2 regions of the Pseudoalteromonas sp. SG41-1 genome follow, and region 2 is predicted to be linked to the other one. Evidence: predicted binding sites of a transcription regulator. Region 2 holds the regulator's gene; the other holds the start of a gene.

What was found. Region 2 encodes ArgR, which controls arginine synthesis, uptake and breakdown. Its sites were predicted from a motif close to ANTGAATANNTATTCANT; they were not measured.
Region 1: a site for ArgR is predicted at 1,728-1,745, ahead of H5203_RS02015 (arginase family protein). Genes of this name have one in related genera too.

The regions. Positions count from the first base shown of each region.
Region 1 covers NZ_JACJFL010000002.1:78,977-94,592, reverse strand. The annotation lists gene H5203_RS02020 (ABC transporter substrate-binding protein) at 1-469, opposite strand, end outside; gene H5203_RS02015 (arginase family protein) at 594-1,706, opposite strand; gene udp (uridine phosphorylase) at 2,136-2,891, shown strand; gene cdd (cytidine deaminase) at 2,872-3,804, opposite strand; gene H5203_RS02000 (hypothetical protein) at 3,853-4,230, opposite strand; gene ppc (phosphoenolpyruvate carboxylase) at 4,627-7,272, opposite strand; gene H5203_RS01990 (thiol-disulfide oxidoreductase DCC family protein) at 7,493-7,858, shown strand; gene H5203_RS01985 (SDR family NAD(P)-dependent oxidoreductase) at 7,858-8,592, shown strand; gene H5203_RS01980 (flavin reductase family protein) at 8,602-9,216, shown strand; gene H5203_RS01975 (peptidase S8) at 9,403-10,212, opposite strand; gene H5203_RS01970 (transposase) at 10,625-11,599, shown strand; partial or broken gene ycaC (isochorismate family cysteine hydrolase YcaC) at 11,797-12,306, shown strand; gene H5203_RS01960 (hypothetical protein) at 12,397-12,795, opposite strand; gene H5203_RS01955 (ornithine cyclodeaminase family protein) at 12,866-13,810, opposite strand; gene H5203_RS01950 (Xaa-Pro peptidase family protein) at 13,812-14,897, opposite strand; gene H5203_RS01945 (proline racemase family protein) at 14,894-15,616, opposite strand, start outside.
Region 2 covers NZ_JACJFL010000016.1:26,092-41,707, reverse strand. The annotation lists gene surA (peptidylprolyl isomerase SurA) at 1-847, opposite strand, end outside; gene lptD (LPS assembly protein LptD) at 884-3,130, opposite strand; gene H5203_RS11135 (aminoglycoside phosphotransferase family protein) at 3,234-4,238, shown strand; gene murU (N-acetylmuramate alpha-1-phosphate uridylyltransferase MurU) at 4,238-4,909, shown strand; gene djlA (co-chaperone DjlA) at 4,937-5,809, shown strand; gene H5203_RS11120 (DUF3530 family protein) at 5,792-6,721, opposite strand; gene rluA (bifunctional tRNA pseudouridine(32) synthase/23S rRNA pseudouridine(746) synthase RluA) at 6,798-7,451, opposite strand; gene H5203_RS11110 (Fe(3+) ABC transporter substrate-binding protein) at 8,377-9,381, shown strand; gene H5203_RS11105 (iron ABC transporter permease) at 9,381-11,012, shown strand; gene H5203_RS11100 (ABC transporter ATP-binding protein) at 11,012-12,061, shown strand; gene H5203_RS11095 (Dyp-type peroxidase) at 12,126-13,025, shown strand; gene argR (transcriptional regulator ArgR) at 13,045-13,512, opposite strand; gene mdh (malate dehydrogenase) at 13,737-14,672, shown strand; gene ispB (octaprenyl diphosphate synthase) at 14,753-15,616, opposite strand, start outside.

The DNA.
Region 1 (15,616 bases), on a different contig from region 2:
CAAAACTATTCATCAGCATTAGATTTACACCTTCTTCAAAGCCCTGTGATAATAAAAAGTGATGGCTGTAATTATCTTTTAATACCGCAATTCGGTATTGCTTTGCTTGCTCTAGGGAATCGATAACGATGCTTTTCGAATTCAAAGCATAAAGATAAGTGTTCAACTGTGCTAATTCTGCAATCCAAATAAATTGCTTTTCACGAGAAGTTGAGCGCGCCATAGAAAAAATGCACGTTTGCGGATCGCGCAGTACCATATTAAATGCAGTACTCCAACTATGCACTGAAATTGTATAATCGAGTGTTGAAGAAGCTAACACCATTTGAACTTTATCAGCGATATAGCCAACAAGCTGTTCATTTTCATCAATATATTGAGCAGGCGGAAAGTTTTCTGTAACTATGTTTAATTTAGCTACAGTTTGACTACTTAAGATTATTAATAAAAAATAACACCACTTAGCCACTCTTACCCCACCGATTATTATTTTAAGCCTCTCTTGATGTAAATTAAATATAACGGCAAATAGCTGATTTGTGAATTAAAAAAGCAGCATGCCTCAGCATGCTGCTTATATTAACTGTTATTGACTATGCGCGGTTCATGGCATTAATTAAAAATGCTGAAATTTTTGCACCTTCTCTAAGCGTTGTATCTGAACTCGATTGACCAATCAGTGAACTGTCAGTAAATGGGGCAATTTCCATCATATCAGCGCCAGTGATCGGAAATTCATCAGCCAAAGCAACTAAGATATCCAAAGCATGCTGCGGCGTTAAACCGTTCCCTTCGGGTGTGCCTGTTGCTGATGCAAACTCTTCATCGAGGGCGTCAATATCAAAGCTGACGTAGAGTTCATCAACATTATCAGCTTTAAGCTGAGCAATTACTTCTGCGGCAATTGCCGGCGCGCCTCGTTCGATGATCTCATGGGCCCAATGTTGTTTAACGCCAAAGGTAGATTCCCAGTGTTCTTTTGGCTTACCGCTTGAACGAATACCAAATTGGATCAGATGATGTGGTGCAGGTAAAAACTCTAAAATATGCGTGCACCACGAGCCAAAACATAAATCGATACCTAAACGCTCAACGAGTAAATCGGTATGCGCATCAAAGTGAATAATCGCAGTGCGTTTACCTTGCGCACGCTTTGCCTTCAAATACGCTTTAGTTAACGGGTAACTAATTGAATGATCACCACCAATACCAAAAATGCCTTTATCAGTAAACGTTGCATAAAAGCTATCGCATACATCTTCAGTGATAGACAACGGGCTGACATAATACTCACTGCTTGGATTATCATATAATGCCTGTTGGCAATTACTGATAGTCGCGTCGTTTAAATATTTATCATGCAATAAATGTGGAATAACCCTTACATCACCTAAATCAAACGACTTTGCCTGAGGCTGCTGATCAATCAATGCTGAACGTAAAAACAACGGCCCCCAGTTGGCGCCGCGTAAAATGCCACCACCACAGTCAGAGCTAATGCCTAAAGTCACCGCTTTATGCTCACTTTGACTAAGTGTATCGAGTGATGCACGCCATAGCGTATCGACATTATCTTCTTGTCCATACAGTTTCATACGCAGCGCCGCTTTACGTTCTTTTGCAGTATTAACCGTAAAAACGCCATCGCCCGGCGGACATAAACAGTGCTCAACTTTACTTTTAAATGTGTGCCATTGTGTGCTCATTGCAATTCCTTACTGTGTGCTTTTGCGTAGTTATGCAAAAGAGCGTTGTTGAAAATAAAATTAATAAAAGATTCACGCGCCGATTTTCACTCGCAATTTTATTACTCTCGCCGCTTTAGCTACATTTTAAATAACTATATAAATCTCTATAATAACAATTGGTTATACTTATTCGTCCAACAACGTATAAACTAAAATAGAGTGCCTAGTAGGATTGATATAGTGTCTATGAATACAAGTCAACTACCGGCGATGACACAAATTAAAGTCAGTTGCTTGAATATTCAAAGAGGATGAATAAATTTGATAACGGACATCCGTCCTGTACAAGGCAATGCATTGTAGTAATTATGCTAAATTGACAACAACTCTTTATAAATTAGCGTTATTAACTGACGTTAGAACAAAAGTTATAAATAAGGCCCCGCTATGGAAAAGGTATTTCACTTAGGACTCACCCGCGACGATCTACACGGTGCAAAACTTGCAATTGTACCGGGCGATCCAGATCGTGCAGCACGTATTTCAACTTTTCTCGAAAACCCAACTTGCCTCGTCCAAACCCGAGAATTTCATGCTTACTTAGGTCAACTTAACGGTAGCTCTGTGGTTATTTGCTCAACCGGTATTGGTGGTCCTTCAACCTCCATTGCAGTAGAAGAGCTGGCGCAATTGGGAGTTGAAACATTCTTACGAATTGGCACAACTGGCGCTATTCAACCTCATATTAATGAAGGTGATATTTTAATCAGCCAAGCATCTGTGCGTTTAGATGGTGCGAGCCAACATTTTGCGCCATTGAACTACCCTGCGGTGTCTGACTTTTTCGCCACTCAAGCGATGGTAAATGCGTGCGGTAATTTAGGCATTGATTTTCATATTGGTATTACTGCATCAAGCGATACTTTTTACCCAGGTCAAGAACGTTACGACACTTACTCGGGTTATGTACCAAAAGCATTTCAAGGTAGCTGTGAAGAATGGCAAAAGCTGGGCGTGATGAACTATGAAATGGAATCAGCAACCTTATTTACAATGTGTGCAGCACTGGGGCTAAAAGCAGCCTGTGTAGCTGGTGTGTTGGTTAATCGTACTCGCCAAGAAATCCCCAATGTAGATCACGGCGAGATTGAGAAAAAATCAGTCGCCGTGGTACTCGAAGCCGCTAAACTGCTGTTGGCTTAATATTTAAACTAATACTTTGTAGTACTGGCAAATCAGTGTAACTTGCCAGTACTGCTTGACTGACACTCAACTGATTTCCCTTACCCTGCGTTTGTAGTAACTCAATCCCTTTGACAACATCTTTAGTCATTGCCAAACCGGCTAAATGCAATTGACTCACCGCACTTTGCAGTGGTGATAAGCTCGGGCTATACGCGGCATTCTCCGCATAACAACCATAAAAATTACCATTTTCGAAAGTACTAATTTTCACTGCGCTGTAATTTTCAGAGTAAGGTACATATGCAGCCAACGCATAACTTAACAACGTTTTATCCAGTTCATCAGTTACAACAAATTCATGCTGTTGTGGAGCGGGGTTAAACAAGCTATAAGAATTACCTAAATCTTGCGGACCAAATGAGTGAGGGAGTAAATCAGCCAGCTTGAATTGCTGCTGCGGTAATAAAATATCAAAGCTCTGCGCATCAGCCAACTCATTCATAAATTGACGACAATAACCACATGGCGCATCACTGATAGCAATTTTAGCTATTTTTTTCGCGCCATTGAGCCAAGCGTTATTAATTGCCGATTGCTCAGCATGAACCACTAAGCTTAATGCTTGTTGTACAAATTCAACGTTAGCCCCAAAATAAAAATGTTGCTCACCGTGTTTATCGTAGCCAACTACAATTGCCCCAACAAAAAAATGTGAAATAGGCACAACTGCAAATTTTGCAGCAATAGGTAAACAGGCACGCAGTATAACCTCGACAGGTTGCTTATATTGCGCGCACAAAGCTGTGATATCAGCGGTATTTAAAATACCCTTGTGCTGTTTTACGTGAAGATATAACTGCTGCTGTTGTTTTTCACTGAAGCTAAAAACGCAGCTAGTTTGAGTACTTACTGTAGGCGTTAATGAAGACATAGACTAGTTTTATGATTTAATGGCTAACTAGTTTAGAAGGTTCAACGCTTAAATGCTAGGTTGATTTACTAACCAATTTTTCGCGCTGTTAAAACAATCAAAATTTTCTGCTTTTATATCAAAGCGCTGTGCTTTTTGCAAAAACAAATCGTGCATAAAACCATCAAAACTAACGACGCGAGCAATAAAGCAACTAGCTAACCACTGAGATACTGCTGGCATAATAGTCAGCAGTTCACTTGCCGGAAATTTATGCGTTAATTCAGACACATCAACGAGTAACTTATTACTGCCGTAAATAGATACGTACTGCTGCGCGATTTGATAAAAGTTCATCACATCCTGTGCACTTGCCGTCCCTCTTAGCGTCATCATTATTAATGACGTAGATGCATCATACGTGATGCAAGTAGACACATTCGACATATTACTACTCAATTATTAATACACTTACCATTATGGCAAAACAGCCGACATTCTAGATAAAAAAAACAGACAGTCAATATCTAGTAGCAAATCAGGTCTGACCAGAGCGTTAATACAGAATAAAGGATGGTTTTTTTTGCTAAAATGATACCAAAAAATACCTTGTTGTAACTAAGTTATAACCTGAAACAGCTTAACGATAGGAAGTAACTGTATTCAATACATCTAAGCTGAACTAAGATTAAATAAGATGTTTAATGCGGATAAATATAACTTACTTGGTAATATATGCGCCGAACCTTACCAGCACAGCGCACTGTTAGTGCTCAATTAACTAATTAATGGACCTCTCGCTGCTAAACACAGCAAAGAAGTCCACACTTAATTATTGGATAATCAACCGGTATTACGCATACCTGCGGCAATCCCAGTCATAGTAATCATTAACGCGTTATCAATGTCACCAGAGCTGCCTTCTGCCGCTTCGCGCGAACGTTTTAACAACTCAACTTGAAGCACATTCAATGGATCCGTATACGGGTTGCGCAAACCAATAGACTCTTTTATCCAAGGTTGATCGGCAAGCAAACTTTGCTGTGGACTTAACGATTGTACCAGTGAAATAGCCTGCTTGAGCTCTTTACGCAGTTTTTCACCTAGTGGTTTATATTGCTCTTCAACTAAAGCGTCGTCGTAATGCGCACTTAACCAACAGTCCGCTTTACTGAATACCATTTCAAGCATTTCTAGACGGGCTCTGAAAAACGGCCAGCGTTGACTCATCTCATTAAGGGTGTCTATGCCGTGTTTTTCAAGTGCAGCTTGTAAACCAGTTAGTGCCCCAAGCCATGCTGGTAGCATTAAGCGATTTTGACTCCAAGCAAAAATCCACGGAATAGCTCGCAGGCTTTCAACACCACCATTGGGATTACGCTTTGCTGGACGCGAACCAAGCGGTAATTTTGATAGTTCCTGCTCTGGTGTTGCCATTCTAAAGTACGGCACAAAGTCTTCATCAAAACGCACTACATTACGGTAATGCTCACATGACTTTTCACTGATCAACGCCATTACATCACGCCATTCATCTTTTGGCTCTGGTGGTGGTAACAAATTACTTTCAAGCACAGCACCTGCATAGATGTTTAGACTTTCCAGCGCCACATTAGGTAGGCCAAACTTAAAGCGGATCATCTCCCCTTGTTCGGTAACACGCAGGCCACCTTTGAGTGAACCTGGTGGCTGTGAACGCAAGGCTTGCGCAGCAGGTGCGCCACCACGGCCAACAGTACCACCACGGCCATGGAATAATATCAGCTCAATACCGCGTTGCTCTGCCAATTGTACAAGCTTATCCATTGCCTCGTATTGCGCCCACCCGGCAGCCATCATCCCAGCATCTTTGGCTGAATCTGAGTAACCTATCATAACATTCTGTATGCCCTCAGCTTGGCCTCGATACCAGTTATTATCTAGCAATTGAGTAATAACATCGCTGCCTGCATTTAAGTCATCTAAGGTTTCAAATAATGGCGCAACAGGCAGTTTAAAACTACAACCACTTTCTTTTAATAGCAGTTGTACTGCTAATACATCAGAGGCTGTGCGTGCCATTGAAATAATATATAAACCAAACGTCGACGCATCTTGCTTGGCGATTACATCAAAGGTGTCGAGGACTTCTTTTACATCAGCGCTTGGTTGCCAATGTTTAGGAATAAGCGGGCGACGAGAGTTAAGCTCGGCTAATAAAAATGCCTGCTTATCTTCTTCTTGCCATTGTTCGTAATCACCTAAACCTAAATAACGAGTGAGCTCTGAAAATACCTGACTGTGGCGTGATGAGTCTTGGCGCACATCTAGTTTAGCTAAACGAATACCAAAGCTATTAATACGACGTAACACATCTAATAATAAGCCATTGGCTACCACCGCAATGTTACTCTTAAGCAACGAACGGTAGCATGCCTCAAGCGGCTGCTTTAACTGCTCAATGTCAGTGACGATGTCTTGTGCATCGGTGCGCTTATTCATAATTTTAGCGCCAAGATGAGCAACGGTTTCACTCACTTGCGCTTTGAGTACTTTTAATACCGCACGATACGGTTCAAAATCTTGTCCAGCGAGCTCGACTAGCTCATCACTGGCTTGTGACATAGAAAGCTCAGTGCTTAAAGTGTCGATATCGCGACTGTATAAATCCAGTGCCATCCAGCGCCCATGATCCAGCACTTGCTGCGTCACTAATGCTGTTACAAATGGATTGCCATCGCGATCGCCCCCCATCCATGAGGTAAATTCAACGGGGCTGTAATCGTTTGGTAACTCTAAATCAAGGTGCTCTTTTACTTCTTTATTAAAGTCTCGTAAAAAACGCGGAACGGCATGCCATAGGCTATTTTCGATAACTGCAAAACCCCATTTTGCTTCATCAATTGGGGTTGGACGTGAACGACGGATGTCGTCTGTATGCCATGCTTGGCTGATCAACTGTGCGATACGGTTTAATATATTTTCACGCTCATAAGGCAGGTTATCGGTACGCTCAAGAGCTGCTAAACAATCACTTAATTCAACGTGTTTGTTAATAATTGTACGGCGAGTTACTTCAGTTGGGTGTGCAGTTAAAACTAAATTGATATGCAGTTTAGCTAAACTTTCTGCGATTTCATTGGGATTTATTTTACCCTGCTGTGCGTGGCTAGCTAATGCTTTTAAAGTTTGTGTTAACGGGCTTAGCTGACAAAAACCCACGTCATTAAAACGAGAAATAGTATGAAACTGCTCTGCAACATTGGCTAGATTCAAAAAGTGATTAAAAGCACGTGCCACTGGCAGTAACTCTTCATCGGTTAAAGCATGCAGAACATTAATTAAGGTATGGCGGTCTTGCTCGTTTCCTGTGCGGGATGACTTAGCTAAAGCTCGAATTTCTTCTACTTTATCTAAAATCGCTTGTCCTTGGGCGTCTTTGATTGTTTGGCCTAATAATTGCCCCAATAAATTAACGTTCCCACGCAAGGCGGCATATTGTTCACTCATTCCTGATACTCCATTGTTGATGTTTATACCATAAAGGTACTAATAATAAGCCGTGTTCAATTTTTAAGTGTGGAGTGTAAAATGCGGTAAAAAATCGACACTTTGCTTACCTTTATATTTGTAAGACTCTATTAATATCATCCAAATGGATAATTTAACAGATCCAAGGCTTATTCTATTTCGTAACAAGACATAATGAATCGATGAATTTTGAGTAACTATGATTATTTTTTACGATGGTAATTGCCCGCTTTGTGTTAAAGAAATGGATTCACTTAAGCGTGCTGACACACACAACAAAATAATACTCGAAGATATAAATAAAGATGATTTTGAGCAGCGCTTTAAAAACATAAAACGCCACGATGCCATGGCGTTTTTGCATGGCCAGCGTGATAACGGTGAAATGATTTACGGATTAGATGTCACATTTGAAGCATGGCAAACGGTTGGCCGTCATTCATGGCTAAAGCTGCTACAATTACCCATAATACGCTTTATTGCCGATTTAAGTTATCGCCTGTTTGCTAAGTACCGCAGACAGATCACACGCATTTTCTGTCAATCAAGTTGTGGGATAAAATAATGACTAACGCTTATATTATTTTCGGTGCAAGTAGTGAAATTGCAAATGCGTATCTAAAAGAAATTGCCAAACACGATCCACAGGCTATGGTTTTTTGTGTAAGTCGCAGCTCTATTGACACATCCGCTGTCGGTATTGTTGTTGAGCAGTTTGTTTGTGACTATTCCAAAGCACGCTTAAGTGAATTAACAAACTTACTTAAAGAGCGCGCAATATACCCAACTCAGGTAGTTATTTTTAACGGCCAGCTACATTATGCGCAATCTATGCCTGAAAAAAAACTCGACGATATCGATGAGCATTATTTCAATACCTTACTCAACACCAATACATTGACTCCTATTTTGTGCCTGCAAGCAATCGCGCCGCTACTTAGCCACAAAACACCTTGTACCATAACGGCCTTAAGTGCGCGAGTAGGTAGTATTACAGACAATAACTTAGGCGGCTGGTACAGCTACCGCGCCTCAAAAGCAGCACTTAATATGTTATTCAAAACAGCAGCTATTGAACTGCAACGACGCGCAAAACAAACACGTTTAATTCTTTTTCATCCGGGCACAACAGATACTAATTTATCTAAGCCGTTTCAAAAAAATGTACCCGCAGGTAAGCTCTTTACACCTGAGTTTGTAGCATCACAACTTTATACTCTTTTACAACAACCTGAACAGCTCACTGAGGTAGGTCAACCCGCCTACATTGATTGGCAAGGTGAGCACATACACTGGTAAGGATAAACCATGCACTTTACAACAGACGCCATTAGTCAGTTAGATAAACACTACCGTACGCATTTAATAAACTCACTATCTGGTTTTAAAAGTGCCAACTTAATTGGTACTCAAGATAGTGCAGGCAACACCAACTTAGCAATTGTAAGTTCGGTTATTCACCTTGGCGCGCATCCACCGCTTGTAGGTATGATTATGCGCCCACATAGTGTACCTCGTCATACTTTCGAGAATATTTTAGCAACCGGTGTTTACACTATTAACCAAGTGAATAGCGAGATTGTGGAACAAGCTCACCAGACTTCTGCCCGTTACGATAAAAATGAATCTGAATTTGATGCTACAGGCCTTACAACCGAGTATCTGGCTAATTTTTCGGCTCCGTTTGTTGCTCAAAGCCGTTTAAAGTATGCTGTTAAATTTGTTGAGCATCAACACCTTGCCGTAAATGGCACTGAGTTAGTAATCGGTGAGATTATAGACTTACATGTTGAAGACTCAGCAATTTTAGAGGATGGTTTTATCGATTTAGAGTCAATCAACACCGTCACCATTAGCGGCTTAGATAGTTATCACAAAACACACGCTATAACGCGTCTACCCTATGCTAAAAAACCTCGTTAAATAGTGCAGCTGAGCTTTGAAAATGATTGTTAAGAGTGTCATATATACTTTGAATAATTAAATATCATACTTTGATACGGTTGTTAACACTGCGCTATGGAGTAAACCTCAGCAGCAAGTGCAACGTATTATATTGAAAGTCGCAACTACCTTACAATAGACTGTTTTGGTAATTGCGACCCATACTTAAAATATTATTTTAAACATTTCTAATGAGCAAGGATACATTGCATTACAACCTATAACTGTAGGCAGAACATTGGTTCCAAAACCACCATTATTGACCGCTTGTACGTAATAACCATTAATCGATTTAAGCGCGATGTTGTCACCATTTTGAATTAATGCACCAGGGTTATTTGGTAATTCTATAGTGAACGTTTCCCATATTGATGCCGCAGTTCGGTTTGCATTAAGTGCAGCCCCACCACCTTGCTCTGCCACAAAATAGTATCCTGATGTTGTTTGGATATGTATTTCATCACCACTTAGCAAATCACCGCCATTAATATCTATTAAATTAAATTGCTCCCATGGACCAATTGCAAGACGATTTGCATTCACTGTATCCCCCCCATTATTCTCAGCCACAACGTAATATTGGCCACCTGTTTCTAGGGAGATATTGTTTAATATAGTGGGGTTACATGGTAGCGTGGTAAAAGTGAGATCTTCACCTTGCAGTGTTGATCTGGGCGGTTTTGGATCACCATGAAACCGAAAATGATACTGCGTTCCACAATCTAAATTAGCTACTTGCGCACTCACAGGGCCATTAACTCCTGCGGGTGTGACTAAAACACTAAAGCCATAGTTTGTGGTTTCACCATAATCAATTATTTCACCACTTAAGCCAATAGTAGATGCCGAATAACCATTTAACTGCGCCGATGTTGTCGTAATATTGCTTGCAGGTTGTGTTGTGTACTGCGTACCAGCATGCGCAATCGATGCCGTACCAAGTAAAACCACAAATAAAAGTTTTGAAGTAATCATTGTCGAGTTCCTGTGACGTTTACGCTGCTAGGATTAACAGCCCTATAAGCGTAAACGTCGACATGAAATAAAACATTACACCTTATTACAAGTCGCATAATGATAAAAAACTTACATGACACCCACTTAAATCTAAATTCAGCAACTGATTCCAATTCAATCCCATTATAAAGTTGCAGTCCTATATAAAGTAAAAACTTATATGACACCAACTTATATGACACCCACTTAAATCTAAATTCAGCAACTTATTCCAATTCAAACCCATCATAAAGTTACAATCCTATATAAACTTACATGACACCCATTTAAATCTAAATTCAACAACTGATTCCAATTCAAACCCATCATAAAGTTGCAGTCCTATATAAAGTGACTAGTATTTTTATAGAAACACAACATTGGAGGTTTTATGGCAATCGCTCGAAAAAGACAAATTAGCCTAAGTGATACTCGCTACTATCACTGTATATCTCGTTGCGTAAGAAAAGCTTATTTATGTGGCATAGACAAGCATACGGGCCAATCGTATGAGCACCGCAGAGAATGGGTTGAAGATAAAATTATAATGCTCGCTTCAATATTTTGTATTGATGTATGCGCCTATGCTGTGATGAGTAATCATACACATATCATCCTTCATGTAGATAATAATAAAGCTAACCGCCTAAATGATAAAGCCATTGCTTTACGCTGGCACAAAGCATTTAAAGGTACTTTATTAACTCAACGCTTTGTGAAAAATGAGGTGCTCTCTACTGTCGAACTGCAATTAGCAAAGTCTAGCATTGGAGAATATCGTTCAAGGCTAATGGACATTAGCTGGTTTATGCGATCACTTAATGAGTACATTGCTCGCAAAGCTAATAAAGAAGATAATTGTAAAGGTAGATTTTGGGAGGGACGCTTTAAATCTCAAGCTTTACTTGATGAGTCAGCACTAGTGGCTTGTATGGCCTATGTCGATCTAAACCCAATCCGTGCTGGAACCGCTTCATCACCTGAAAACTCAAATTATACAAGTATTAAAAAACGTATTGCAGCAGCACAAAATGCCAAACAACCTAGGTCCTTATTTCGCTTTGCAGGTTTAACGACAAAACACACTGTAAATGGTTTGCCTTTTGAACTGAACTCTTACCTAAACCTTGTTGATAAAACAGGGCGCTGCATAAAAACAGATAAAACAGGTTATATAGATCATTCTTTGCCACCGCTACTAGAGCAACTAAACATATGCCCTGAAAACTGGCTAAAAATCACCAGTAGGTTTACTAAAGTCTTTCATGGTGCAGTTGGTAAACCAGATGCAATTGACCGATATTGTGAACACCAACACTTTAAACGACGAAGTAACCTCAAAAATTGCGAAAAACTATTAGCGTAATACCATATAAAACAACTTTTTACTTTTTATCAGCTCAAGGCTGAAGCTTATGCTGCCAGTTATTTGCTATACTCGCCCAAAAATGAACATTTACTATTCTGAGAAGAGTTTTTTAATATCATTAGACACATAAAAACTCTTGTAACTGTATTGAAGTTAGGTGTCATTTTAATTTTTAAAAGTAGTGGATGTCTTTTAACTTACTCGCATTGGCAGACTGTGCAAAATACTTTGCGATGCCAACAATCTTAACCACCAGCTTTGAAGAAGGCCCCAACGGCCCGCTAGTACCTGAGTTAAAAGAAATGTTTCCAGATTCGCCCTACATTGCTCGGCCTGGACAAATTAACGCATGGGATAATGAAGAGTTTGTTGCCGCTATTAAAGCTACAGGAAAAAAACAAATCATTATTGCTGGAGTAGTAACTGAAGTATGCGTTGCATTCCCAGCTTTATCCGCTTTAGCAGAGGGTTTTGATGTATTCGTGATCACTGATGCTTCAGGCACCTTTAATGTAATGACTCGTGATGCAGCTTGGGATCGCATGTCAGCTGCTGGCGCACAACTTATGACCTGGTTTGGCGCAGCTTGCGAATTACATAGAGACTGGCGCAATGATGTGGAAGGACTGGGGACTCTATTCTCAAACCACATTCCAGATTATCGCAACCTAATAAATAGTTACTCAACCTTCCAACCTAAATAACATACTATTTAACAAGGGGCTGGCCCCCTTTTTTTATAACTAAAAACTAAACAATATAAGTGAGTTGCATACCAAGCATGCTCGTTTACCTCACGTTAAAAAATAGCTCCCCACGCACAAACTTAGACCGCTAACCAACCAAACTAATGCATAGCTTTGCCATAGTTGTGAGTTGTTATAAACCTTTTGCGGGTTATTTTTATCAACCAATACACTGCAAGGCTCGCCTTGTTTGAATCGTGTGAGCAGGGTGTTGTCGTGACTGACCAATACGCTATACAAATGATTGTTAAATCTAAAGCTAACTAACATTGACTGTGACGGCAATAGTTCATGAGCACCAATACGAGTATTAACCGCATTAGTGATGTTATCAATCACACACACGCGCCAGTGATGTTTGCTTATTTTACACTTTAACCACCTAAAAAGAGGCAGTAACCCTGCAAAAATAAAACACACACCCAATATCAATAGCACAGTATTCATCTTTCACTTACCTTATAAAACTAAAACAGACACACAGCACACACATTAAAAACTCACCACAAATTATCTATTAGTTCTGTAGAGATTGATAAACTTGATTTGCAGCAATCAAGTCACTCAGTGCTGTACCAACTGATTTAAATACCGTTATATCCGTTTCGTTAAAACGGGCTACGGTATTTACCTTCGCTAAATCAGCTAATTCAGCACATACGCTTTGCTCGCAAAATACACCTTCACTTATTGGTATTAATAATTCACCTGCTTCTCCTAATACATTGGTTTTACTATCAACATAAACGCGGCTACGAGTAATTGTGGCGGTGTCGCATTCGCGATGGTCACTCTGATGATTACCGATTAGGTCAACATGCGTGCCTGATTTTAACCAGTTGCCATCAAATAATGGCACTTGAGAGCCGGTCGCGCAGCTGATCACGTCAGCACTGTAAATTACTTCTTGCGTACTTTGCCCAATGACAAACTCAACATCAGGATATAACTGCTCTAAACAACTTTGCAGGGCGACTACTTTTAAATGATTACGCGCCACCAGCGTTACTCGTTTAAAATTACGAACAGCCAAATGCGCACGCACCATATACTCGGCTAAGTTACCACTGCCAAAAAATACTAAATGATTACTATTCTCTCGGGATAAATAACGACTCGCAAGCGCCGATACGCTTGCCGTACGCCATAAAGTAATACTCGTGCCATCTACCAGTGCCAACGGTTCGCCGTGCTCGCGCGAAAACAACATTATTTTAGAATACAAAGAATCAAAGCCCGCCTCGCCATTATTAGGAAAATAAGTAAATGCTTTTACGCCAATCACTTGTTCATTCCATGCAGGTAACACAGCAAACGCATCCCGGCTACCGCTGTTGCTATCTAACTCATAGACGTTACGCTTTGGCATAGTAAAATCGAGGGCAAAACCTTGCTGCATAGCAGTGATTAACGAGTCAAAATCAAGGGCGTTATCAATGTGTTTTTTATCAATAACTTGCATTTTATAACTCCAGTTCGAATGGTTTAGGTGCGTGAGTTAAAATTTCATAACCCGTGTTGGTGATCAAGATGTCCTCCTCTAAACGCACCCCTCCATATTCAGAGATATAAATACCTGGCTCTATGGTGATCACATTGCCCACTTCTAATACGTGCTTAACGTTGCTATTGATAAACGGCTGCTCGTGTAAAAATAGCCCTAAGCCGTGGCCAAGCCCTTGTCCTGCCCATTTTCCAAAACCAGAGCCATCCAATACTTGTTGTGATGCATTTTGTAAATCAATGCAATCAACCCCTGGCTTAATTAAATTAATAGCAGCTTGTTGTGCAGTCGCAACTGCATTGTAAATTTGAACTTGTTTGCTTGACGCTTTACCTAATACATAACTACGTGTCATGTCTGAGCGATAGCCATTAACAACAGCGCCAAAGTCTAGGGTAATAAAGTCGCCTTCTTTAAGTGTTCTATCACTGGGGCTACCATGGGGCAGCGAGGTACGCTCTGCGAACATTAAAATCGTTGCAAACGACATTCCTTCAGAGCCTAATTTTTGCATTCTAAACTCTAGCTCTAAGGCTAAATCACGTTCGCTTACACCTACTTTAAAATATGGAATAGTGTGTGCAAGTGCTTCATCCGCAATCGCAGCCGCAGCTTTTATTTGTGCTACTTCCCAGTCATTTTTGATCATGCGCTGACGTTCAATTACTCCTTGAATTGGCATTAATGTGTGACCACTCAAATCACTAGCAATTTGCTGCCACAATGCCACATTAATAAATGCCGCATCAAAACCTAAATGGCTGTTAGCAGGTAAAAAACGGTTAATACAACAGCCTAAACTTTCGCTATCACGGTCGCGGCTGATCACTTCAAACCCTTGGCACTCAGATTGTGCGCGCTCAAAGTAACGATAATCAGTAATAAGTATGCAGCTAGCTTGCGTCACAATTGCATACGCGGCATTACCACTAAACCCGCTCAAGTAGCGAATATTCTCATGCCCTAACACTAATAACGCCGTTAAGTTTTGCTCTGCCATACGTTGTTTTAGTAATTGTTGGCGTACTAAAAAATGATTATTCATCGAAAAATAAATCCTTGTTTTAGGGGATCTGTTGGATCAATTAAAAAGGTATGTTTACCCGTCACAAAGGCTGTACCCGTAACACGAGGAATAATCGCAGACCGTGCTTTAACCTCACATGTTTGCTTAACCATTACATTAAATGCTGAGCCTAAAATGCTCTCAATATTTACACTTTGTCCTACCGCTAATTCGCCTTTGGCAAAAGCTAATGCAGCACGAGCGCTTACGCCCGTGCCTGTAGGGCTTCGATCAAGTTCACCTTCGGCAAATACACACACATGACGGCTAAAGTGGTTAATTTGTGATAACTGGCTATTGGAGTAAAAAATAACCCCATATAAAAAACCCAGTGCCTGATCGGTTGGGTGCGTTGGCTGATATTGATTAGTCACTTGCTGTTTAATGGCTTTCCCAAGGCTAATTATATGTCCATGATTGTCAGGTGCTAAGCTTAAATTAAGAGTATCTGCATCAACAAATGCGTAGTATGCACCGCCAAACGCTATATCACAGCTAACCGAACCACACATCGGCAAGCTTATTTTAACGTCTAATTTATCAACAAAACTGGCGACATTATCAAAATATACTTGCTGTAACTGATTATTGTTAAGTTCAACATACGCTTTTATAAGCCCAGCTGGAGTGTCTATTCTTAGTTCATTATAGCCATCTTTAAAGTCAACAAGTGCGCAATCTTTTGCAGCGGTAGCCAG
Region 2 (15,616 bases):
TTTCAACAACCTGGCGACCACGAATGTCTTGAACTTTAATAATATGAAAACCAGCGCCTGAACGAAGCGGGCCTATAATGGCATCTTTTTTGGTGCCCTTAACTGCTTCAGCAAAGAGTGATGGCATTTCATTAATGCTCATCCAGCCTAATTGACCACCTTCAAGTGCTTTTGAACCACTTGATGATGAAATGGCGATACGTTTAAATTCTTTCCCGTCTTGTAAAAACTCAATAACTTTATCTGCGCGAGTTTTTGCGCTAGCAATTTCATCCGCAGTGGCATTATTTGGAATATCAACGAGGATATGGCCAATGTCATACTCTTCCGTATTTTGACCTTGGCTTTCCATTATTTTTAAGAGATTATCAACTTCTTGTGGGCTAATATAAATACGACGGTCTACGTTTGCGCGCATTACTTGTTGAGTTGTGATCTCTTTACGAATTTCTTCACGATAAGATTGGAAACTCTCGCCTGATGATTCAATAGTACGGCGTAGGTCTGCGATTGTTCCGCCTTGCTCTTTCGCCATACCAACCAAAGTTTGGTCCAGTTGGCTATCAGAGATTTCTAACCCCATACGCTCAGCTAATTGCATCATCAACGCTTGATTTACTAAACGCTCCATTGCTTGAATACGTAGCGTATCATCCGAAGGTAATTCTTGTCCTTGCTCTTTGGCTTGGGTTTTTACGCGGTTAACAATAGTGTTTACTTCACTTTGTAAAATAACCCCTTGGTTTACAATACCAACCACCTTATCTATTTCAACAGGGGCTGCGAAAGCGCTTTGGCATAAACCAAGCGTCAAAAATGCTGATGCTAATAATTTTTTTAAATTCATACTTTTTCTAATACTCTTGCTAATAGTACGGTGATACTAGTTATTAAGAAAATACGGTCTACGATAGCCAAAAATACCTTGTTGTAATAATTTTTGTGCATCATAACGGCTTTTACTACCTAACCCTTTTAAGACAATATTAAATCCAATACTTGAATCAAAAGTGGCTTGTTCTTGGCCTATCGCTTGATTTAAATCAGTTGCGATTTGGCGACGGGCGGTAACTTGAAAGGCCCAACAGCATGATTCATATTGCAATCCGCTGAACACCTCGACACTACGACCGTTTTCTAAATCACGGTGATAGCTACTTACAAACTGCCATTGATCACTGAGCGGAATGCTAGTAAAAAAGCCAACTTGTTCGATTGTATTGCCTGAGACATCATTTGCATAGCGATGGTTCAATTGAACGAGTTGATTATCGTCACCTTTATAATCTAAGGTCACATTTGACTGGATAATCTGTTTACCATCGGTGTCATATTGAATTCCGCCTGATAAATACCAGCGGCGGTGCCAATGTAACATGGTTTGTGCGGCAAACAAGGCATTATAGTTGGTATCTGAGTTTAACCCTTGCGATGTTGGCTTGGCTGAGTCACTTAAATAAAATATTTGACCAGCACTAAAATTAAACAACTCTTCACTTTTATTATTAAATAAACGCGTGGTTGCACCTAATGTAAATTGATTTGCTGCGGCTATACGATCCACACTTGAAAAACGACTATCACGGAATAAACCAAAAAAATCATCTTGTAATTTTGTTGTATCGTATAAACCTATATTGGATTGATCTTTATTCGGTGTATACAAATACTGCAGTTGTGGCTCTAAGGTTTGAATACCATCATCAGCGAAGATCGTGGTTTCACGCTCAAAGTTTAATTGGCTGTATAAACGCACTTTAGGCAAAGTACGCGATACTGATTTAGCATAATCAGTATTTGCCAAATCACCTTCTTGCTTATAGTTAGTGTGCAATACGCTAAATTCAGATAAAAACGACCATGCATGCTCTTGGTAGCCGTAGCTTGCTTTTGGTTCGATGTGTAAACGAGTTGCCTTTTCAATAACTTGAGTGTCATTTGTAAAGTGGCTCAGTTCACCGTCTAGGGTAAGTTCAATATCCTGAAAACTAAATGGTGCTGTTTGCGAAAAGCTAATTTGTGGCCACGCCGCATACGATTCAACATGATCACCGAGCACTTCAAAGTTTTGTACTTTTATATCTGTACGCCAAGTATCACCTAAGTGTGATAACGAGCCAGTACGGTACAGTTGGGTGTCAGTACGTGTTGCGTAATTAGAACCCAAATCAGTGAGATAGTTATCATCGCTGACGTTGGTTATATCAACATTAGCACGCCAATTTTCGGCAAAATAACTTTGTTGTTGCCAGTGAAATAGAAAGCGCTCTTTGAGTTCTGGTTCGGAGTCGTCTTTGTCAAGGTATTCAAGTGCTACGAGACCTTCATTGCTATCACTCAAATAACGAAATTCGGTTTGCAGCTGCAAGCCTTTTTTAGACATATAGCGTGGTGTAATCGTGGCATCAAAGTTTGGTGCAATATTCCAATAATATGGAGTAACTGTTTCTACGCCGTAGCGATCTGAACTGGAAATATTGGGTGTTAATAAGCCCGACTTTCTGCGATTATCAATTGGGAAAGTGAAATAGGGTAAATAAAGTACAGGCGTATCCATAATACGCAATACCATATCATGGGTTTCGCCCCAGCCTTCATCACTGGATAATAAAATTTGTTCAGCTTGAATTGCCCACACGGGCGTATCGCTTGGACAGGTAGTAAAGCTTGCGTTCAGCAGATCTAAGCCAGACTTATTAATAGTGAGCTTTTCCGCTCCGCCGTGTGCTTGTTGATCCGTCAGCTTATAATCGGCACCAAGTAGGCTGATTTCAGAACTATTTAAATCAGCATTAAGACCTGAGCTATTTACTTCACTGATAGTGTCACGGTAAGTAATAGGGCCAGTTGCATTAAGTAACCCACGCTGTTTGTCAATTAGCGCACTTTGTGCGGACAAACTCATAGTAAGGGTGTTAATATCAACATTACCGGTAAATTCTGCGCTTTGGGTGCCAAGCAGTTCAATATCATCTGAACGGATATCGATCATGCCTAAGTCAAGGCCAGCAAGCGGTTGCCAAGCTCTGGTTTGCATTGAATTGCCACAAAAGTTGTGTGTCAGTTCAGTTTCGGCGAACGATGGTGCGCTGATCACACTTAGCATCATCATGCCCCAGGTTTTGCTCATTTATTAACCTTAATATGCTGTCGTTGGATGTAAGAATGACATAATAAAGGAAAACAATGGCAAATACAGTAATTGACTTAGTGAAAAATAGATATCTTGTAAAATGAATCGTTATAAAAGTTTACAGCAGTTTTTAAATCCGCACTTCGAAGATGAAGTATACCAGCTAGCTGCGATCACCGGAGACGCCAGCTTTCGTCGTTATTTCCGTCTAAATCGCGGTCAAGATAGCTATATAGTTATGGACTCAGATCCAGCTAAGCTCGATAACACTCCTTATATAGAACTCAACAAAGTTTTTTCTGAGCATGGTTTCAAACTACCAAAAATATTACATGCTGATGAAAAGCAAGGGTTCTTCTTATTAAGCGATTTAGGCAACACACATCTTGCTGATATGCTAGATGATAAAGAACGTATTAATCACTATAAACACCTTATAAAACTTAGTGCACAATGGGCAAAAATGCCGCCTGTTGAGCACATGAAAGATTTTGATCGGGCATTTTTAGAATTAGAACTAAGTATTTTTTTAGAATGGTTGGTAGAGGGATTTTTAGAGCTAGAAGTTACTGCTGCAGAACGTACTTTATGGCAAACGAGCTGTGAGTTATTAATTGAAAATATACTCGCGCAACCTAGCGTCACCGTACACCGTGATTTTCATAGCCGTAATATTATGCACAGTGAACAGCAATGGGCAATTATTGACTATCAAGATGCCGTGCAAGGCCCGGTATGCTATGACCTGGTATCGTTACTGCGTGATTGTTATTTTAAACTTCCTCACGATGAACTTGAATACTTACTTGAGCATGCATTTGCTGAGTTTGAGCAACAGGGCTTGCTCAGTAACATCAGCTTTGCAACCTTTAAACAATGGTTTGATTTAACCGGTATTCAACGCCATTTAAAAGCGGCGGGTATTTTTTGCCGGTTAAATTTACGCGATGGTAAACTCGGTTATATGGATAATGTATTACCGACACTGCGCTACATTAGTGATGTGGCGCAAGATCATTCATCGTTGGTGGAGCTGGGTAAATGGATCAGCAGTAAGATTATTCCTGCTACCTTAGTCGCACTTAATAAAGTGCCAACTAAATAATGAAAGCGATGATTTTAGCCGCGGGTCGCGGTCAGCGAATGATGCCACTTACCGCAGAATTACCTAAACCTATGTTAAAGGTGCAAGGAAAACCATTAATCGAGCATCATATTGAGCGACTAAAAACAGCAGGGATCACTGATTTTATTATTAACCTTGCTTGGCAAGGAGATAAGATCCGTGCTTACTTTGGCGATGGTAGCCGGCTTGGTGTACATATTGAGTATAGCCAAGAGCCTGAGCAGGGATTAGAAACTGCAGGTGGTATTATTCAAGCCTTACCTTTGCTTGGTGAGCAATTTATTGTTATTAATGGCGATATATTTACCGACTATGATGTTAGTTCATTACTGCATATTCACTTAGATGCGGGCGAGGCACATATTGTGTTGGTTGAAAATCCAGCCCACAACCCAAATGGTGACTTTACGTTGCGTCATCTAAGCGCAGATAGCCCCAAGTATACATTTTCTGGTATTAGTCGCTTTCATCAGCAATTTTTTGCAGGAATTACAGCGGGTACTCATCGCTTAGGGCCATTATTAAAAAGTAAATTGGCTGAGCATGTTGTCTCTACGGAGCTGTACATAGGTAACTGGGACGATATCGGAACTCCAGAACGATTAGCTCAATTGAATGAGTTGTTGATAGAGCAACAAAAAACTCATTAAGTAATTCACATATAATAGGAGCGCCTCATGTGGGGTAAAATTTTAGGTGCCTGCTTTGGCTTTATGTTTGGGCGTATTATAGGCTTATTTATAGGCTTATACCTGGGCCATATGTTTGACAAGAGTTTAAAGCAGAACTTTGATAAAGCCGGCGGCTTTTCAAGCTTATTTAAAGGCGATGATGATATTAATCAGCGCCAAGCGTTATTTTTTACCAGCTGTTTTGGAGTAATGGGGCACATTGCTAAGTCAAATGGCCGCGTAAGCGAAACCCACATCCGTGCTGCCAGTTTATTTATGGATGAAATGGGACTCACTGGTGATGATCGCAAAGAGGCACAAGATGCATTTAAAGCGGGAAAAGACGCTGATTTTTCATTAAAAGAAACTGTTTTCGATTTTAAAGAGCGTTTTGCTCGTCGCCATGATTTATTACAACTGTTTTTAGAAATTCAAATCCAAATGGCGTTTTCTGATGGGGTGTTAGCTGCGCAAGAAAAGGAGCTACTCCAAGAGGTAAGTAAGTTATTAGGGATCTCTAAAACTCACTTTGCATTTGTACTTAAACGTTACCAAGCTGAATTTTCATTTCGTCAGCAACAACAACGCTATCAACAGCAGCAACAACGTCAACAAGGGCAAAGCAGTAGTTATCGTGAAGGCTCAGGGCATCATGTACCGCCAAATAGTGGCATGAGCCGTACTCAAGCTCTGGCTTTGCTGGGGTTAAATAATGAGGCGAGTGAACGAGAAGTAAAAGTAGCGTACCGTAAATTAATGGCGCAGCACCATCCTGATAAATTAGTTTCTCAAGGTTTACCTAAACATATGATGGAACTGGCAGTCAAGAAAAGCCAAGATATTCAAGCCGCTTACGAATATTTAAAAAAGGCGGCGTAAAAACCCGTCTACTTCTTTGGTCAAGCGCTCATGTTGCTCAGGCTCAGAGCGCAAACCAAACAGCTCACGTTGGCGGTAATCATATTTACTGTGACGTTTAACCCAGCGTTTTCTATCCGCCACACTCAGCAGTAAGTCTGGGTTATCTATGTTGTAGTAAATATCCAATAACGGCGGGCTAATAGTCGATATAATCGCGTTAAGTTGTTGGTTACGTTTACTGTTTGGTAAATAACTGCTAAGGCTGACAAATGCATCTATGTTGGTATTTGGATATTCGCCATAGTGTTCGAGCAATACTCCAGCAGAGGCACCTTGTGCAATAACAACAATTTTCCCATCTTCATCCAATGCACTTTGATACAACGCATTAAAGCGTGCAATTAAGTTGAGTTTATAATTATCTATTATTGCATTGCTTATATGAGCGATAGCATCAACATGTACAATAGGAGTGGCTGTGTCAGCTGATGGTTCGCCATTGTCTGAACTTGTAGTTTGCTTAGCCGCTGCAGGTTCAGTTGTTTCACTTGCATCCGCAGGTGGCGCTGCTTGCCAATCAATATCGGGTACCGTCATAGCAATTGTGGCATAGCCTAAATCGTTAAGTTGCGTACGTAAAAAGTTGAGCCCGTTGTTATTGGTAGGTAAGTGTTGCCAATCAGGGATAATCAACACCACACCGCGCTGCTGGGCACTCATGTGTTGGCGATATAAACTTAAAAACTCAGTATCACCAGCAAGTAGCGGTTTTAGTTCATCTTGCGGCATTAGGCGTGATAAATCATTACTGCTGATTGTTGACCATGGTGTGGGTGCAATAAAGTCGGCTGCTTGGGCTTGCATGGCCAAGAAAGTCGCGTAAACCAAACTAATTAATTGCCATACTTTAAACTGTTTGCCGATAGCCATATAAACCACCACGATGAATCAATAAGTTGTTATCGGCGTGTACAGCAAAAAGTTTAGTGTGATTTTAAGCTCGTAATTAAAACTCTGGCTCAGCTTCAAAAGTCATAATTTGTGCTGTTCCCGGGTGAGTGAGCTGTAGCATTTGTGCGTGCAATTGCAAGCGGGGGGCAGCAGCCAGGGCATCAGGGTGAGCATAGAGCCTATCGCCTAAAATAGGGTGCCCCAATGACAACATATGCACACGTAATTGATGTGAGCGTCCGGTAATAGGGGTAAGTTCCACACGAGTGGCGTGCAACTCATGCTCCAGTACAGTGTAATGAGTTAAAGAGGGCTTCCCCTTGTCATGATCAACCATTTGCTTAGGGCGGTTTGGCCAATCACAGATCAGTGGCAAATTGACTGATCCCGTTAATGGCTCTAATTTACCGTACACTCGTGCAATATAGCGCTTTGCAGTTTGGCGTTCTTGAAACTGCATACTTAAATGACGATGAGCCGCTTTATGCATTGCTAAACAAATAATTCCAGAGGTTGCCATATCTAAGCGGTGAACTACTTTTGCCGTAGGAAAAACACGGTTAACGCGAGCTATCAAACAATCGGCGTGTTTAGGATCTTTTCCCGGCACAGTCAAAAGTTCACTGGGCTTGTTGACGATCAGTAAATCATCATCTTGAAATAAAATGGTTAAATACGGATCTAATGGAGGATTGTAGTTAATTAACACGGCCGACCTCAATGATTTATGAGCGCGCTATTTTAGAGAAGTCATCGCTTATACACAATCAATAAAGTATTAGATTAGACGCGAGAGTATTAATGAGCGAGTTAATTGACAAGTAGTCGTTAAGCAGAGGGTATTTTTGGGCAAAAGAAAAGCGCGAACTATTGCTAGTCGCGCTTGCGGAATCTTCTAATTTTCTGCATCCTGCAATTGAACTTAATCAACTCCTAAACTTTACTAATCCATGTGATCACACTGTTACTTATTCGTTCTGCGTGATATAGGCTATCCGTGCCTCTGTCCTATGTGCTTCCTTTTGATCCTTTTTGGTAATCTCTATTACCGGTCCTTTACGCATCGTCCTGATGCTATCCCTTAGTTAACAGTTCCATTGTGATACCCTTTAGGGCCTGTCCATCTGTCCGCTTTTATAACATCCTGTCTAACAACTCTCTTGCGAGCCCTGTTGTTATTCCTTTTCGCATCATCTTGACGCTGTCCGTGTATTTTCTATCCTTAGTGCTACTCATCCTGAGCCTGTCCGTGAATCCATTTTTTCCTAACGTAACCTTTAATTCGAGGTTTATGAGTAATCATTCCTTGTCCGTTTACTCATTTAAGCGTCACTGCTTAACCGATGAAGTAAGTATAGAGAGTATCTGCAAACAAAATAGGCTAAAAACAGTAACGAAAATACAGTCATTATTTTGAAATTTTATAATAGTTATTATATTTCATGTGGTTAGTTTGTTTTTAGACTTTTTTTATGATGTTTTATACTCAATAGCTGTCATAACCGTGAGATATATCGCACAAGTGATTTCCATTATGGGCATGGTCATCATTGATTAAGATTTAATAAGTGCACTTTTTCAAGGAGCAAGTTATCATTACATGATAATAGTTATTATTTAGTTGGAAGCGATTTATGAAAAAGACATTAGCAGCTTTAGTTGGCTTAGTGTTAACAACCCCTGTGTTTGCAGATGAAGCAGTAAATATTTACTCTTTTCGACAACCGTTTTTAATTCAGCCAATATTAGATGATTTTACTAAGCAAACAGGCATTAAAACAAATGTGGTGTTTGCTAAAAAAGGATTAATAGAGCGTGTTAAGCGTGAAGGAAAGCATAGCCAAGCTGATTTAGTCTTAACCTCTAATTTTAGTGATTTAGTGCAGCTAGATGAATTAGATTTAACCCAAACAATTAATAGTGAAACCGTTAATAGTAATGTACCGGCTAAGTTTCGTGATGTTGAAGGACAATGGGTTGCATTAACTAAGCGGGTGCGTAACGTTTATTCATCAAAAGAGCGCATAGGTGCATTAGCGCATTTAAGCTATGAAGAATTAGCCGATCCTAAATACAAAGGCAAAATTTGCACCCGTTCGGGTAAGCACCCATATAATTTAGGCTTGGTCGCTTCAATGATTGCACACCATGGTGAAGCAGAAACTAAAAAATGGCTTGAAGGTGTGAAAGCAAATTTAGTTCGTAAACCTCAAGGTAATGACCGCGGGCAAGTAAAGGCAGTAAAAGAAGGCTTATGTGATTTAGCGATCGGTAATAGTTATTACTTTGGTAAGATGATGGAAGATCCCGAGCAAAAACCATGGGCTGATGCCGTACATATTAACTTTCCGAATCAAGATAACAGAGGCTCACATATTAACGTATCTGGTGTAGTTATGACCAAGTACGCTAAAAATCCTGAAAATGCCTTGAAACTAATCGAGTTTATGACCGACAATAAGGCGCAAAATATGTACGCTTCGGTCAATATGGAATATCCAGTAAGGCTGGGCGTTGAATTATCAAGCTTAGTAGCATCATGGGGTAGCTTTAAGGAAGATAGCTTAGCGCTTGATGAAATTAGCAAATATCGTCCTTTAGCACTTAAGCTAATTGATGAGGTGAAGTTCGACCTTTAATGAGTTTAAAATTTTCACTGTCGCGATGGCAGTTATTCGCGTGGGTTATTGGCATAGTGTTGATAACCCCATTGTGTTTTTTATTGTTCGAATCACTACAAGGCGATTCTGACGTATTTAGCCACCTCTGGGATACCGTGCTATGGGATTATACCCGCAATACACTGTTACTTATTTTGGGTGTTGGCGTTGTCAGTTGTATTATTGCCCTTCCGCTTGGCTGGTTAACCGCTTATTGTGATTTTCCCGGCCGTAAACAGTTTGAGTGGGCGCTTATGCTGCCCCTTGCGATGCCGACCTATATTATTGCTTACGTTTACACTGATCTGTTTGATTATGCCGGTCCGGTGCAAATAGGGTTACGCGAATGGTTTGGTTGGCAATCACCTAATGATTATTGGTTTTTTGATATTCGTACTTTATCTGGTGCGATTATTATGATTGCCTTAGTGCTTTATCCTTATTTGTATTTGATTTTTAAAACTGCATTACGCGAACAGTCATTTAAATTGGTGCAGGCGAGTCAGTTGATGGGATTATCACCTAAGCAGAGCTTTTTCAAAGTTAGTTTACCACTTGCTCGAGGGGCGATTGTGGCTGGACTGACGCTGATCAGTATGGAAGCAATGGCTGACTTTGCAACCGTTAATTATTTTGCGGTAAGTACTTTAACCACAGCGGTTTATGATACTTGGTTAGGGTATTATTCGTTAACAGCTGCGGCTAAAATTTCAGGTATTATGTTACTTATATTGTTTTTAGCGTTAACGATGGAGCGTTTTAGTCGTCGTAATCAAGCTGTATTTGAGCGCCAACCAAGCGTCAACAGTGATGCGCTATATAACTTAACGGGCAAAAGTGCATGGCTGGCAACTATCTTTTGTATTGCAGTGTTATTTTTTGCCTTTATATTACCTGTCGCTGTGTTAATGGGTTATGCCATTTCATATTTCGGACAAGCATGGAAAAGCGTATTTTTTCTCTATGCATGGCAAAGCTTTAAAGTCGCGGCCATCGTGAGCATTATCACCATTATTTTGAGTCTGTTAGTGGTATTTTATCAGCGCATTGCTAAGCAGCAATATCCACTTGTACCTGGGCGATTAGCCAGTACAGGTTATGCGTTACCTGGAACAGTACTCGCTATTGCAGTGTTGTTACCATTGACCTTGTTAGACGATAAATTAAATACTTGGTTAGAGCCAATAGGTATTACACCGGGGCTATTATTGAGCGGTACTTTGTTTGCAATTATATTTGCATATGTGGTGCGCTTTTACGCTATAGCTCATGGTGCAATTGAAGCTAGTTTTATGCGGATAAGCCCATCGCTTGATATGGCGAGTCAATCAATGGGGAAAAGCCAAGGCCAAACTCTACGCAAAGTACATATCCCGTTATTACGTCGTGGTATTTTAACCGCAGGATTGTTGGTATTCATTGAATGCATGAAAGAATTACCTACCGCATTGTTATTAAGGCCATTTAATTTTGAAACCTTAGCGACTCATGTGTTTCAGTATGTCAGTGATGAGCAGTTAGAGCTGGCGTCTATTTCAGCGTTAGCAATTGTTTTGGTGGGGTTAATTCCTTTATACTTTATTAATCGCTCGATGGAGCAACGCAGTTAATGAGCAGTTTAGTATTAGAAAATTTATCGTATCAATACAACGGCACATCCGTGATTGAGCACTTAGATTTAACTGTCGCACAAGATGAAATAGTGTGTTTACTCGGTGCTAGTGGCTGTGGAAAAACCACCACATTAAAAGCTATTGCTGGGCTGATTGAAGCAAAGCAAGGAAAAGTATTTATTGATAGTAAGTTAGTCAGTGATGAGCATACTTTTTTAGCGCCAGAGTATCGAAATATTGGCATGATGTTTCAAGATTATGCGCTATTTCCACATTTAACTGTGGCTGATAATATTGCCTTTGGCTTAACCAATATGACAAAAGCGGATAAGTTAAAGCGCGTTGCTGAAATGCTTGAGTTAGTGCATTTAATTAATTGTGCAGAACGTTTCCCGCATCAGTTATCTGGGGGTCAGCAGCAGCGAGTGGCAATTGCTAGGGCACTGGCTTATAAACCTAGTTTATTGTTATTAGATGAACCGTTTTCCAATATTGATACGCAAGTACGGTTTGAGTTAATTGCAGATATTCGTCGTATTATTAAAACCCAGCAAGTATCAGCTGTATTTGTTACTCATTCAAAAGAAGAGGCATTTGCGTTTGCTGATACATTAGCGGTAATGCACTGTGGGAAAATTGCTCAACAAGGTACGTCTGAGCAGCTATTTAGTGCTCCAAGCTCAAAGGTAGTTGCAGAATTTCTTGGTCAGGGCATATACTTAGACGCAGAAGTATTAACAGCAACTGAATATCATACTGCTTTCGGATGTGTTGAGTCATTAGTTACGCATCGTCATGTTAAGCAAGTTGGGAAACTTTATGTTCGCCCACACCATCTTGAGTTAATACCTTTTCAATCACAAGGCTGTAGTGCAAATACGGTGACTATTTTAAACAGTCGTTTTGTTGGTTCGCATTTTGTGTATAAGGTTATGGTTGATGGACAAGAAATTGAAGTTGCTGCTCAGTTGGGCCACTCATTTTTAGCAAATGAACAGGTGACAATAAAAATAACACCACACACGGTTAACTTTTTCGCAGATTAAGTGCTTTAGTATTTTTAATTTCATTAAAAACGCCGTGTATGAGATTTTGAGTTAAGGAAATACCATGGCGCAAGCGCAATCTGGAATTTGTGCTGAGGCAAACTTGCACGGTTTACATTTGTTTTTTAATGTATTTGATGGCCACGATGAGTCATTACGCAAAAAGTTAAAATACGTTAGCGCTATCCAAGATGAGTTTTCAGATCAGTTTTCTGAATCGATGCTCTCCAGCCTAGTTGCAGTGGGGGCACAGTATTGGCCGCACATTCTGCCTGAATTTCTGCCTAGTGAATTACAGAGCTTTCCTAATATTCCTCATAATGATCATATTATGGGGGCTCAGCCTTTTGATTTATTTGTCCAAATTCGTTCCGATAGGGAAGATGTAAACCATTTATTTGCTTTGCAAATTCTTAAGTTATTTGCCCCCGATGTTGAATTAGTTGAGCAAGTGCGAAACTTTCGATTTTTAGATGGTCGCGATTTTAATGGTTTTATACTCGGTGGTGACACTCCTCATGGTCGCCAAAAGCGCATCACAGCGTTAATCAATAAACCCAACCATTTTGAAGATCAAGGCAGTTACGTACATATACAGCGCTATAAGCATGACTTAAGTGTGTGGCAAAATTTACCTCTGAGTGAGCAAGAGCAAATAATGGGACGCACTCGCTTAGATAATACCTTGATTATGCCTGCGACTGAGAATAGTCATGCTGTACGCACTGAGTTAAAAGATGAGCAAGGGCAACCACTGCAATTAAATCAAAACATGCCTTATGGTGACGTTTACGAACAGGGTATATTAGCGATTAGTTATGCAGCACAGGGAAATGCATTTGAGCAAGTATTACGAAGTCGATTAGGTGATGCCGATTGCTACGATCATTGGCTTGATTTTACTCAAGCCGATATGGGTTCTGCATTTTTTGCCCCATCAATTAACTTTTTAAAGCAGCTGTAAAAAGTTTGAATCGGTAGATTTATACCGTATCAAATAAAATACGCACACGTTCAAGAGTTACATCAATTTCAGATACTTTAGCTGGAGCGATAAAAATAGTATCGTCACCAGCAATGGTACCTAGTACGCCATCTGCTTTACCTAATGAATCTAATAGTCGAGCAATTAATTGTGCAGCTCCTGGGCTGGTTCGAATAATGATCATCATTTCGTTATGCATTATATCAATCACTAACTGACGTAATGGGCTTTTCGCTGTAGGTACGCCCATTTCAGCAGGCAAACAATAGACCATTTCTTGTTTGGCATTACGAGTGCGTACCGCGCCAAACTTGCTTAACATCCGCGACACCTTACTTTGACTAATATTATCAAAGCCTTGCTCTTTTAGGGCGTCAACAATCTCACCTTGTGAACCAAAGTTTTCTTCTTTTAAAAGTGCCTTAAAGGCCTTTACTAATGCTTCTTGTTTATCTTGTGGTTGCATATTATAGGTTCTTATTCATAAGTGATGCGCTAATTGTACACAATGTTGCATACTTATGCAGTAGTTGTTTGCTTTTGCGATGGATTTTAGTGCTGTAAACCAGCAAGTTTACAACTATGGTCTAAATTATATGTGAAATAAGCAGGATAAATTTGTCTTTAGTCGTTAATTTCATTATCTTTAGAGCCACAAATATTTCCTACCTCAAATTACGGAGAATTCCAATGAAAGTTGCTGTATTAGGTGCTGCTGGCGGTATCGGCCAAGCGTTGTCTTTATTATTAAAAACAGGCTTACCAGCTGGTTCTGAATTATCACTTTATGATGTTGCTCCAGTTGTTCCTGGTGTTGCTGTTGATCTTTCTCATATCCCAACTGACGTTAAAGTTGCAGGCTTTGGTGTTGATGCACTAGATCAAGCGTTAACTGGTTGTGATATCGTTCTTATCCCTGCTGGTATGCCACGTAAGCCTGGTATGGACCGCGCTGATTTATTTAATGTTAATGCTGGTATTATCAAAACATTAGCAGAAGGTATTGTTGTTAACTGTCCAAAAGCATTAGTGGGTATTATCACTAACCCAGTAAATGGCACTGTGCCAATTGTTGCGGAAGTATTCAAAAAAGCAGGTACTTACGACGCGAAACGTGTTTTCGGTATTACCACTCTTGATGTGATCCGTTCAGAAGCATTTGTAGCTGAGCTTAAAGGTGTTGACGTTGCAACTGTGAAAGTACCAGTAATTGGTGGTCACTCAGGCACAACAATCCTTCCGTTACTATCTCAAGTTGAAGGCGTTACTTTCACTGATGAAGAAGTTGCTGCACTTACTCCACGTATCCAAAATGCAGGTACTGAAGTAGTAAATGCAAAAGCGGGCGGTGGTTCTGCAACATTATCAATGGGCGCTGCTGCTGCACGTTTTTGTATGTCTTTAGTTAAAGGCTTACAAGGTGAAGACGTTGTAGATTACGCTTACGTTGCTGTTGAAAATGGCGATGCTGCATACTTTGCACACCCAGTACGTTTAGGTAAAAACGGCGTAGAAGAAATTCTTTCTTACGGTGAACTAAGCGCATTTGAAGAGCAAGCTAAAAACGACATGCTTGATACGCTGAAAAAAGACATCCAAGAAGGTGTTGATTTCATCAACGCTTAATTGCTAAGTCGATTGATACAAAAAAGCCTGCATTTGCAGGCTTTTTTATGCTCGAAGGATTTTTATACATTAGGTGTTTATTAGTGATTACGATCAACGGCAATACGAGCCAAGCTAACGAGTGCTTCTTTATACGGTGATTCATCTAATACAGATAAACACGCAATCGCTTTATCAGCTTCTTCGTTGGCTTTATTCATCGTAAACTCAAGTGCTTTGGTTTCATTGAGGGCACTTAGAATAGCTTCTAAGTGGTCCATACCATTACTGTGCTCAATGGCATCACGGATCAACTGTACTTGCTCAGCATTACCGTGGCGCATAGCATAAAGTAGTGGCAGGGTAGGTTTGCCTTCGGCCAGATCATCACCGATGTTTTTACCTAACTGCTCAGCATCAGCATTGTAATCAAGTACGTCATCCACCAATTGAAAAGCGGTTCCTAAATGCATACCATAAAGATTAAGCGCTTGCAGCGTAGAGTCGTCTTTTTCGGTAATAATCGCAGCAAGGCCTGTTGCAGCTTCAAATAATTTAGCTGTTTTAGAATAAATTACCTGCATGTAGCTATCTTCGGTGGTATCAGGGTCGTTACAGTTCATTAATTGCAGCACTTCACCTTCCGCAATCACGTTGGTTGCATCAGCGAGTATTTGCATAACTTGCATTTTACCAATACCAACCATCAGCTGAAATGAGCGGGTGTAGATAAAGTCACCAACAAGTACGCTGGCTGCATTACCAAACTCAGCATTTGCTGTCGGTGTTCCTCTGCGTAAATTTGATTCATCAACGACATCATCATGCAGTAATGTAGCTGTGTGAATAAATTCAACAATAGTTGCTAAAGTAACATGATCTTTGCCTTCATAGCCAAGTGCTTTAGCCGCTAAAATAGCCAACATAGGGCGAACACGCTTGCCGCCGCTGTTTACTATATATAA